2 regions of the Pseudomonas sp. MWU13-2517 genome follow, and region 1 is predicted to be linked to the other one. Evidence: predicted binding sites of a transcription regulator. Region 1 holds the regulator's gene; the other holds the start of a gene.
What was found. The regulator FliA, encoded in region 1, starts transcription of late flagellar genes. The targets are predictions, from matches to a motif close to CTAAAGTTTNNNNNNNNNNNGCCGNTAA.

Region 1 (5,625 bases):
CGGACCGTGAGCTGGCGATCAACCCTGGCCAGGTGTTCGGCACACTCAATGGCATTACCGCCAAAGATCCGGCTTTTGGCCTGGAAGCGGTGTGGGTCGAAGTCAGCCAGCGCAGCCAGGCGCAATCCCTGGGGTACACCGTGGTGGACGCCAGCACCGTGGTCGCTACCCACCTCAACCAGATTCTGTACAAGCACTCCCATGAGCTGATCGGTCATGAGGAAGTCCAGCAATTGATGGGGTTGCTGGCCAAAGCCTCGCCCAAACTGGCCGAAGAGCTGGTGCCGGGTGTGCTGTCGCTGTCGCAATTGCTCAAGGTGCTGCAGGCGCTGCTCGCCGAGCAAGTGCCGGTGCGCGACATTCGCAGCATCGCTGAGGCCATCGCCAACAATGCCGCCAAGAGTCAAGATACTGCCGCTCTGGTGGCGGCCGTGCGCGTCGGCTTGTCCCGCGCCATCGTGCAAAGCATTGTAGGCATTGAGTCCGAGCTGCCTGTGATCACCTTGGAACCAAGGTTGGAACAAATATTGCTCAATAGTATCCAGAAGGCCGGACAAGGCCAGGAAGAGGGCGTCCTGCTGGAGCCAAGCATGGCTGAAAAGCTCCAGCGCTCGTTGATCGAAGCGGCGCAGCGTCAGGAAATGGCGGGCAATCCGGTGATTCTGCTGGTGGCTGGCCCGGTTCGAGCGATGTTGTCGCGCTTTGGACGCTTGGCAGTACCGAATTTGCACGTTTTGGCTTATCAGGAAATTCCTGACAACAAGCAAGTGACTATCGTCGCGACAGTAGGGCCCAACGGCTGAGGGTAGTGGGTTATGCAAGTTAAGCGTTTTTTCGCCGCCGATATGCGTCAGGCCATGAAACTGGTCCGTGATGAGCTGGGCGCCGATGCCGCGATTATCGGTAACCGTCGCATTGCCGGCGGTGTCGAGCTGACGGCTGCCCTGGATTACACCCCCTCGGCGTTGGCGCCGCGCGTGCCGAACATGGAACTGGAAGACGAGCTGCGCAAGACCGCCTCGCGCATTGTGTCGGCCCAGGCTGAACTGAGCATGCGCAGCGACAGCGATGCTTCCACCAATCGCCAATTATTCGCCGGCCTGCCGCTGACGGCCGCTGAGCCGCTGGTCGAGCCGACTTTCGTCGAGCCGCCACGTCCCGCCGCGCCAGCCCCGGCTGCTGCTGTCGATCAGCGTGTGTTCGACTCGATGCGCTTCGAACTCAATGGTCTGCGTGAACTGCTTGAAGTGCAGCTGGGTTCATTGGCCTGGACACAACTGCAAGGCAGCAAGCCGCAACAAGCCAACCTGTGGCGTCGCTTGCAGCGTATCGGCCTGTCGGGGCCGTTGTCCCGCGACCTGTTGGCGCTGACTGCCGAAGTCGAAGAACCGCGCCAGGCGTGGCGCATGTTGCTGGCCCACTTGGCCCGCATGATCGTCACTCCGGAGCTCGAGCCCCTGGAAGAGGGCGGTGTGATCGCTATGGTCGGCCCCGCCGGCATGGGCAAGACCACCACTCTGGCCAAGCTGGCCGCCCGTTATGTCCTCAAGTACGGTGCTTCGAGCATCGCACTGGTGAGCATGGACAGTTATCGCATTGGCGCCCAGGAACAGCTCAAGACCCTGGGCCGTATCCTGAACGTGCCGGTGACCCACGTCGACCCGGGCCAGTCCCTGGCCAACGCCCTTGACCCGCTGTTGCGCAAGCGCGTGGTGTTGATCGATACCGCCGGCCTGCAAGCCAGCGATCCGGCGCTGCGCATGCAATTGGAAAGCCTGGCCGGGCGTGGCATCAAGTCGAAAAATTACCTGGTGCTTGCAACCACCAGCCAGAAACAGGTTCTTACCGCTGCGTACCATAGCTACAAGCGCTGCGGCCTGGCCGGTTGCATCCTCACCAAACTCGACGAAACTGCAAACCTGGGCGAGGTGTTGAGCCTGGCTATCGGGCATGAATTACCGGTCGCCTACCTGACCGACGGGCCGCGGATTCCAGATGATTTGCATCTGCCGCGTCGTCATCAGCTGGTCAGCCGTGCTGTCAGTGTGCAAATGCAAGAAGAGCCTAGCGAGGAAGCGATGGCTGATATGTTCGCCGACCTTTACCACAACCCGGCAAAACGGGTGGGGTGAGGCATGATGAGCACTGTGAAATGTATCTACATTGATGGTCTGCAAGCGATTCGCGCGACCACGCCATGTAGCCTGCGTCTAAGCAAGACAAGGTAAAGAAATAAAATGGGCAGCATGCATCCTGTACAGGTGATCGCGGTGACCGGCGGCAAAGGTGGCGTCGGGAAAACTAACGTGTCGGTGAATTTGTCCCTGGCCCTGGCAGAGCTTGGCCGTCGCGTCATGCTGTTGGATGCTGACCTGGGTCTGGCGAACGTTGACGTTCTGCTGGGGCTGACACCCAAACACACCCTCGCCGACGTGATCGAGGGCCGCTGCGAGCTGCGCGATGTGCTGCTGCAGGGCCCCGGTGGCATTCGCATCGTGCCGGCCGCCTCGGGCACCCAGAGCATGGTGCACCTGAGCCCGGCGCAGCATGCCGGCCTGATCCAGGCGTTCAGCGATATCGGCGACAACCTCGACGTGTTGGTGATCGATACCGCCGCCGGGATCGGCGAATCCGTGGTCAGCTTCGTGCGCGCCGCGCAGGAAGTGTTGCTGGTGGTCTGCGATGAACCCACCTCGATCACCGACGCCTACGCCCTGATCAAACTGCTTAACCGTGACTACGGCATGAACCGCTTCCGGGTGCTGGCCAACATGGCCCAAAGCCCGCAGGAAGGCCGAAACCTGTTCGCCAAGTTGACCAAGGTCACGGACCGTTTCCTCGATGTGGCCTTACAATACGTTGGCGCAGTTCCCTACGACGAGTCGGTGCGCAAGGCTGTGCAAAAGCAGCGTGCAGTCTATGAAGCGTTTCCTCGTTCCAAGTGCGCGCTGGCGTTCAAGGCGATTGCCCAGAAGGTCGATACCTGGCCGTTGCCCGCCAACCCGCGTGGGCATCTGGAGTTTTTCGTCGAGCGATTGGTGCATCAGACGAGCGCAGGACCGGTGCTATGACATCCAGCGGCTACAACCTTTACAAAAAATCGGCGCGTGACAGTCAAGGCGAATTGATCGAGCGTTACGCGCCCCTGGTCAAGCGCATCGCCTACCACCTGCTGGCGCGTCTGCCGGCCAGTGTGCAGGTGGAGGACCTGATCCAGGCCGGCATGATCGGCCTGCTCGAAGTGTCGACCAAATACGACGCGAGCAAAGGCGCGAGTTTCGAGACCTATGCGGGTATCCGTATCCGTGGTGCGATGCTCGATGAAGTGCGTAAAGGGGATTGGGCGCCGCGTTCGGTACATCGCAATACGCGAATGGTCAGTGACGCAATTCGCGCAATTGAAGCAAAAACCGGTCGCGACGCTAAAGATCATGAAGTTGCGGCCGAACTCCAATTGAGTCTCGATGATTATTACGGGATTTTGAACGATACCTTGGGCAGCCGCCTGTTCAGTTTCGACGACCTGTTGCAGGACGGCGAACACGAAGGGCTGCACGAGGACGGCGCGAGTGCACATCTCGAACCGTCGCGCGACTTGGAAGATGAGCGTTTCCAGGGGGCGTTGGCGGACGCGATTGCCAATTTGCCGGAGCGTGAGCGACTGGTGTTGGCGCTGTACTACGACGAAGAGCTGAACCTCAAGGAAATCGGTGAGGTCCTGGGGGTCAGCGAATCGCGTGTCAGCCAACTGCATAGCCAGTGCGCGGCTCGCTTGCGGGGGCGATTGGGAGAGTGGCGCGCGCGCTGACAGGCAGTGTGGGGACACTGCAGACGCGCCGCGAAAGTCGAAGGCTTTCGCGGGGTCGTGCCGTGGTGCCCTGGGCAGTCCTTTTTTGTGTAACGCCTGTTGATTGAAATGGCGCGTCCAGGTGCTGGGCGCGTTTAAGACTGCTTGGAGGTCGAATTGGACAAGAACATGAAAATCCTCATCGTTGATGACTTCTCAACGATGCGGCGGATCATAAAAAATCTGTTGCGTGACCTTGGGTTCACCAACACGATCGAGGCGGATGACGGCCTGACTGCGATTCCGATCCTCAACAGTGGGGCCATCGACTTTCTGGTAACCGACTGGAACATGCCGGGCATGACCGGTATCGAGCTGCTGCGCCACGTGCGCGCCGATGAAAAACTGCGCAGCCTGCCTGTGCTGATGGTGACCGCTGAAGCCAAGCGTGAACAGATCATCGAAGCCGCCCAAGCCGGGGTCAACGGTTACGTGGTCAAACCATTCACCGCATTGGCCTTGAAAGAGAAGATCGAAAAAATCTTCGAACGCATCGGTCATTGATGCTGCCACGGGGGCGCTATGGAGCAAAATGAAACGTCACAGGGAGACTTTGAGTCGACCCTGAAAAAGCATGCTCTTCAGTTGGTCGAGTGCCTTGAAAAAGGTCAGTTCGGCGACGCAGTGCAGTTAATCCATGAGCTCAACCAGACTCGTGACCGCGGCCTGTATCAGGAAGTGGGCAAGCTGACGCGAGAGCTGCACAGTGCGATCGTCAATTTCCAGATTGACCCGCACATGCCCCAGGCCGAAGAGATTTCGCAAATCACCGATGCCACCGAACGCCTGTCCTATGTGGTCAAGCTGACTGAGGCGGCGGCCAACCGCACCATGGACCTGGTGGAAAACGCCACGCCTCTGGTCACCGGCATGGCCAACGAAGCCCAGGCCCTCAGCGTTGACTGGGGCCGCTTCATGCGCCGGGAAGTGGGCGCGGAAGAGTTTCGTGAGTTGGCGCGTCGGGTTGAAGGTTTCCTGTCGCGCAGTGAGCAGGATAACCGCACGGTTTCCAGCAACCTCAACGACATTCTGCTGGCCCAGGATTACCAGGACCTTACCGGTCAAGTGATCAAGCGGGTGACCCAACTGGTCACCGAAGTGGAAAGCAATTTGCTCAAATTGGTGCTGATGGCCGGCCAGGTCGACCGCTTTGCCGGTATCGAACATGACCGCGCAGCGATCCTTTCGGAAAAAGATCCACAAAAACACCTCGCCAAGGGTGAAGGTCCGCAGATTCATGCCGATAAACGTGAAGACGTCGTATCCGGTCAAGATGACGTAGACGATTTGCTGTCCAGTTTAGGCTTTTAGGTCCTGATAACGGCAAATGACGGTCGCGCCACGCCCCGCAAGGTGCAAGGCCAGGCATGAGGAGAGAGGTTTGGTTTTTCCAAATGAACGACGAATAACGACGGCTTGCGCCTTGCGGGGCGCGATCTGCCATTTGCCGTTATCAGGACCTACAGGAGCACCCACATGAGCTTCGGCGCCGATGAAGAGATCCTTCAGGATTTCCTTGTAGAGGCCGGCGAAATATTAGAGCAACTGTCCGAGCAACTGGTCGAGCTGGAAAGCCGCCCGGATGATGCGAACCTGCTCAATGCAATTTTTCGCGGTTTTCACACTGTAAAAGGGGGCGCCGGCTTCCTCCAGCTCCATGAGCTGGTGGAGTGCTGCCACATCGCCGAGAACGTGTTCGACATCCTGCGCAAGGGTGAGCGTCACGTCGATTCGGAGTTGATGGACGTGATTCTCGAAGCACTGGATGCGGTCAACGG
Region 2 (5,625 bases), on a different contig from region 1:
CGCCAGTCTGGTCTCAAGCTTCAATGCCCACTCCACGTTCTCTGGTCGCTAAAGGATGATCTCGAGGCCCTTTACGGTGACGTACTTTCCGTTTGGGAGCCATGGGCCGAACAGAAGGTTACTGGCGAAGGAATTGACAGCGGCCATCACATGGCTGAAGAAGCCCCAATCGAGTTGGCTCGTGCACTTAAGGCTTTCTTCACCGAGGAAACATGATGCTTGTTTCTGGCCGAGGGTGTGTAAAAACGTTTTCAGCGCAGCATGCATCCGAAGCCAGACTGAGGTTGGCGTTTCTACGCACAATCTGTATCTGCTCACTTGCCCATAAATTTCAGATTTAACGTAGATGCGCCACTTCAATTTTAGCGAAGCGTTTTACACACTCTGGGCCAAAAGCAGTCATTAGATTGGGGCCTAATTGTTCTCACCCAATCGCATTTTGGCCTGTTTTAGCTTGACCTGTTCAGGCTCAAGTTCGTTGATGACCCACATTTCCAATGCCTCTCGAATCGATCCCCCCAGAACTCTGTTGCACTACCCCCATCAACTGCGGCGGAATGCATAGCATGGCGAACGGGTCTTCACGGCGACACTCAGGCCAGGCACCTGGCCCCTTCCTTGCCTGGGCCTATTCGTGGCTCTTCTGCAGTTGCGTCAAGGGGGAGACCGTACGGAAGGTACCATCGAGATCTTTGACACAGAAATCGCGGGGAAGGGGGCGCTCATTGGTAATACCGTCTTCGGCCTTTAGCTCTCGTGCGCCGATGATGCAGCCCCCACTGAAAGTGCTGGCTTGCACGTATTCAAGCTCTAGCTCGTAATTATGGCCTGCCTCAGGAATGAAGCGAATCGGCTTCGGCCAGCAGGAATACTGGCTTCCGCCTGCAGCAAAGAATGCCAAGAGGGGCGTGCCGGCGGGCACTACGACTTCGTCGTACTGTTTCAGCGTGCTGTTGATGGCGATCGACTTCTTGCTGCTGGGCATGCCAATAAGCATGTTGCGCTTGTCGGAATCCCGCCACGGATACAGCCCCGGCGTATCGACGTGGGGATTCTTCTGACCCAGTTGGTCTGCCGATTGGGTCTTAAGGGCTCCGTAGAAGCTTTCGCATGAATGGCCACTGATGTATGCGGCATGGGTTGTGTCGCCGGTGATGAAACGGATCCGTGCGGTTGTTGCCGGATCGTAGTTCGCGGCCTGGATGTGATCTTGGACGTTGGATTTGGAACTCGCGCAGCCTACGATGAGGAGCGCGAAGCAGAGTGGGGAGGTTACTTTCAAAACAGAAAAGCGGTGTTCAATTTTAATAAATCTCAAAAAATCCATATAAAAACTTCCTTAATACTTGCTACGCGAAGATTCTTTCTTACGCCGGCTGTTAGCTTGAATCCGCCCTTCACGCCAGTCTACTCCGTCCAGTTCCATTGTAGGTTGATGCCTTCCAAATGGCTTAGTCAACGGCGCCGTCAGCCATTGACCCGCGTCCGAATCAACCTCCTCAAGCATTACTTGAGCCCCATTCAAATCAAGGTATGCAAATCCATCTTCTGGGCGTTGATAAGCTACGTTGAAGCCCAAGCAAGAAACCCAAAAAGCTAAGCTGCTCTCCAGGTTGGTTACCATTAACTCCGGAACCAGTTGGTTACGTTGGATCATGAGATGACTTCCATTTCACACGGCACACTTTGCAGGTTGGCGGGCTCTGAACTTATGACTTCGAAGCCGAGACAGGGTCGTGGCGAACAGGATGATGCACGGTCGGGCGGGAATTATCGAGTCTGCCCCGCATCAGTCCATGACTGAACACGGGGCTCGATCTCGCAATCCGGCAGCTCAGTAGAGCCGATCTACTCCCTGACGATACGGCTACGCACTCAGGCGTGCCGTCACTTCATTCAACTGCCCTGACAGCCCGTGAAGGTTGAGGCTTGCCGCTTCGGTGCGCTGCATGTTGTCCAGGTTGGTGCTGGCAATTGAGGTGATTTCGGTGAGGTTGCGCGAGATGTCTTCGGCCACCGAGGTTTGCTCTTCGGCGGCGGTGGCAATCTGGCGGTTCATGTCGCGAATGGCTTCCACGGCATGGGTGATGCGCTCGAGCATGGCGCCGGCCTCATTCACTTGCGCGACACTTTCTTCACTGCGCGACTGGCCGCTTTCAATCGCCTGAGCTGCGTCCACCGCGCCGGTTTGCACGGTCTGGATGATCTGGTTGATCTCGATGATCGACGCCGCGGTACGCTGGGCCAGGCTGCGCACTTCGTCGGCCACGACCGCAAAGCCGCGTCCGGCTTCACCGGCACGGGCCGCTTCGATCGCCGCGTTCAGCGCCAGCAAATTGGTCTGCTCGGCGATGCCGCGAATCACCTCCAGCACCTTGCCGATGCGGCCACTGTCGGTTTCCAGGCGACGGATGACTGTAGCGGTGTTGGCGATCTCGCCACGCATTTGGGTGATGGTGTGAATAGTGCCCCGCATGACTTTTTCGCCCTGTTGCGCGGACTGGTCGGCATCATCGGCGGCGCGTGCGGCATCGGCTGCGTGACGAGCTACTTCCTGGGCAGTGGCGGACATTTCGTTCATCGCCGTAGCCACCTGATCGGTACGGTTGAACTGCTCGTTGGTACCGCTGGCCATGAGGCCGGCGATGGCGTTTAACTCACTACTGGCGCTGTCCAGATCCTTGGCGCTGCGCTGCAGGCGGTTGAAGGTTTCGGCGAGAAAGTCGCGCAAGGTGTTGGCGGCCATGGCCAGTTTGCCCAACTCATCTTCACGGCTGTTGGCCACGCGTTCGGCGAATTTGCCTTGGCTCAGTTGCGCCACGTAGTCGATCAGCTTGCGGATGGGGTCAACCAGGTTGCGGTTGATCAACCAAAGGCTGAACAGACCGATCAACAGACCCGAGGCGAGCATCACGATGATCCCCAGCATCACCGTGCGTTGGGCAGCAGCGCTGATCAGCGTCGACTGCTCGGTGCCCTGCTTGCGCAGTTCGCCGACCAGTTCGCTCATCTGATCGCTGGTGGCGCGATCCACTCCTTTGACGGCAGCGTCGCCGGCGGTAGGGTCTGCACCGGCGGCGATATAGGCATCGCGACCTTTCTGGTAAGCGCTGCCCAACTGACGGTGTTCTTCACGCAGGCGTTCAATACGGGTCTTGAGTTGACCGTCCAGGCCTTTCTGGCTGGCCAATTCGCCGAGGATCCCCTGTACGTCGCGCTGACGGTCTTCGAACTGCTTCCAATATTTATCCAGATCTGCCGGCTGCTTGCCCCGCAGCAATACGTTTTTCCATTCCTGAACCTGCACCTTGAATTGCAGGTTGGCCTCATCGATCAACTGCGACGTATGCAGCGGACCTTCGATCAGGTTGGCGTAGTTTTGTACGCCGCTGGACAGGAAATGAAAGCATGCCAAAGCAATCAGCAACATTGCCAACAGGCTGCCGCTCAGCAACGTGAGGATTTGGGTTCTCAGGGATTTTTGCAGCATCGGATGATACTCATGACAGGAATGAAATACGCCTGGTTTGGCGTGAAAGACGTCCAAACTTCCTTGTCTGCGGTTCTGGCTCGTGGCCGGAGCCGCGCAAGCTAACACCTGCGTCATCGGCGCGCCAGAGCGGTTCTTTAGGAGAGCCCGACCGTCGGTGTCTTATCAGCTCTCGGTTATCTTTCGTCCTATAGATATCCTGTGGTTTGAGTTGCAGTGAGCGCAGGTTCTGGCCGATTGCAGACCTTCGTGAGAGGCAGCAATCGGCCAAATGAGAACAGTCACTGGAGGCTGCACCCCACCGAGAGTGAGAGGCGCGTTTTCTTTTAAAACAAGAGGGTTCCGGTCGAGGTTCGGAGTGGTGCTGATTCGGTCTTACTCCGGTAGCCTGGCGATTACCTTGATCTCGAAGTCGAAGCCGGACAGCCAGGTCACGCCGATGGCCGTTGCTGTCGAGTAGGGCGCTTCGCCCCAGTATTCAGCCGCTACCGCCCAGATAGTTTCGAATTTCAAGTCGGGGTCGACCATGAAGATGGTCGTGTCGACCACATCGTCGAAACTGCTACCGGCCTCTGCCAGTATCGCGTTGAGGTTGGCGAAGGCCAGGCGAACCTGTGCCGCGAGGTCCGGCTCGGCCGAGCCATCCTTGCGGCTGCCGACCTGGCCGGACACGAACAGAAAGCCATTGGAGCGAATCGCCGGCGAGTAGCGGTGCAGTTCGTACAGTGCATGGCGGTCAGGCGGGGAAACGACATCACGTTTACGGGTCATGGCAGAGCTCCTTCAGGGCCATCGCGGCCCGCTATTTAAGATGGAGCCACTGTAAAAAGGCCGCCGGCCTGGATAAACGAGCAACTCTGGTCATGATTGTTTGTAGAATCCAAACTATCCCGACCTACTGAGGCGTGAAATGGACCGTTTCGATGCGATGCAGGCCTTCGTCCGAGTGGTGGAAACCGGCAGCTTCACCAAGGCGGCAGCCACCCTGCACATGAGCAAGACCAGCGTGACGCAACTGGTCCAGCAACTGGAGGCGAGGCTGCGCGTGCGCCTGCTCAACCGCACCACACGCAAGGTCAACATCACTGCCGATGGCGCGGCCTACTACGAGCGCGTCATCCGGCTGCTGGCCGATATGGACGATGCCGAGACCAGCTTGTCCAGCGCCTCGATTGCACCACGCGGCCGATTGCGGGTGGACGTGCCCAGCCCGCTGGCGCGCATGGTATTGATACCCGCTTTGCCAGGGTTCTACGCACGCTACCCGGAAATCCAGCTGACCATGGGCGTGAGCGATCGCATCATCGACATCATTGGCGAAAACATCGACTGCGTAGTACGTGGCGGCGAGATCACCGATCAGTCCCTGGTGGCAAGGCATGTGGGCGACCTCAAGGTCGGCATCTATGCCGCGCCGGACTACCTGCAGCGCTTCGGTAAGCCGGCGCATCCACGTGAGCTGGATGATGGCAGGCACAGTACTGTCGGCTTTCTCTGGTCGCGCACAGGCAAAGCCTTGCCCTACACGATGCAGCGGGGTGATGAGATCATCGAGGTCCAAGGCCGCCCGCTGTTGATTATCGACGATGGCAATGCATACCTTGCCGCAGGACTGGCCGGCCTGGGCGTGCTTTGGCTACCGCAGTACATGGCCAAACCGCACTTGGCCAGCGGCGAGCTGCTGCCGCTGTTTGAGGAATGGCACATGGAACCGATGCCGATGTATCTGGCATTCCCACCCAACCGTCATGTCAGCACCAAGGTGCGGGTATTTATCGACTGGGTAATAGAATTGATGGCTGAACATGCACCTGTGGTTGGGATAGGGTGATGCTGGAGGGGCTTTCGGCCAAGAGTTGCACCGATGCGTGCTTACACGAACGTTGGAATGTAAACCTTCGCCAATGACGGCCCAACGCATTTTGGATTCATTACAAAGCGCTCGGTTATTTGGCAGCGCTGAACTCGATTACGGATCTCTGCGTTGCGAGCCTATCCATGTGCGTGCCTCGACAGTCTGCTGCTGGCCGTAAGTGGCCCGTCACAAATGGCGGCTAATGGGTGTGAGTTTGATCTTTAAACGCAATAGAAGGTCTAGATCGGCCCGCCGGCTATCCGCGACCATTCCTGCGACA

Region 2: a site for FliA is predicted at 3,604-3,631, ahead of M5B97_RS01230 (methyl-accepting chemotaxis protein). Genes of this name have one in related genera too.

The regions. Positions count from the first base shown of each region.
Region 1 is NZ_JALMFA010000005.1:7,931-13,555, reverse strand. Features, by position in the region: gene flhA (flagellar biosynthesis protein FlhA) at 1-803, shown strand, start outside; gene flhF (flagellar biosynthesis protein FlhF) at 816-2,132, shown strand; gene fleN (flagellar synthesis regulator FleN) at 2,238-3,071, shown strand; gene fliA (RNA polymerase sigma factor FliA) at 3,068-3,808, shown strand; gene M5B97_RS08600 (chemotaxis response regulator CheY) at 3,977-4,351, shown strand; gene M5B97_RS08595 (protein phosphatase CheZ) at 4,370-5,158, shown strand; gene M5B97_RS08590 (chemotaxis protein CheA) at 5,324-5,625, shown strand, end outside.
Region 2 is NZ_JALMFA010000001.1:272,266-277,890, reverse strand. Features, by position in the region: gene M5B97_RS01250 (alpha/beta hydrolase) at 1-216, shown strand, start outside; gene M5B97_RS01240 (hypothetical protein) at 629-1,327, opposite strand; partial or broken gene M5B97_RS01235 (VOC family protein) at 1,439-1,657, opposite strand; gene M5B97_RS01230 (methyl-accepting chemotaxis protein) at 1,868-3,490, opposite strand; gene M5B97_RS01225 (RidA family protein) at 3,866-4,261, opposite strand; gene M5B97_RS01220 (LysR family transcriptional regulator) at 4,401-5,321, shown strand.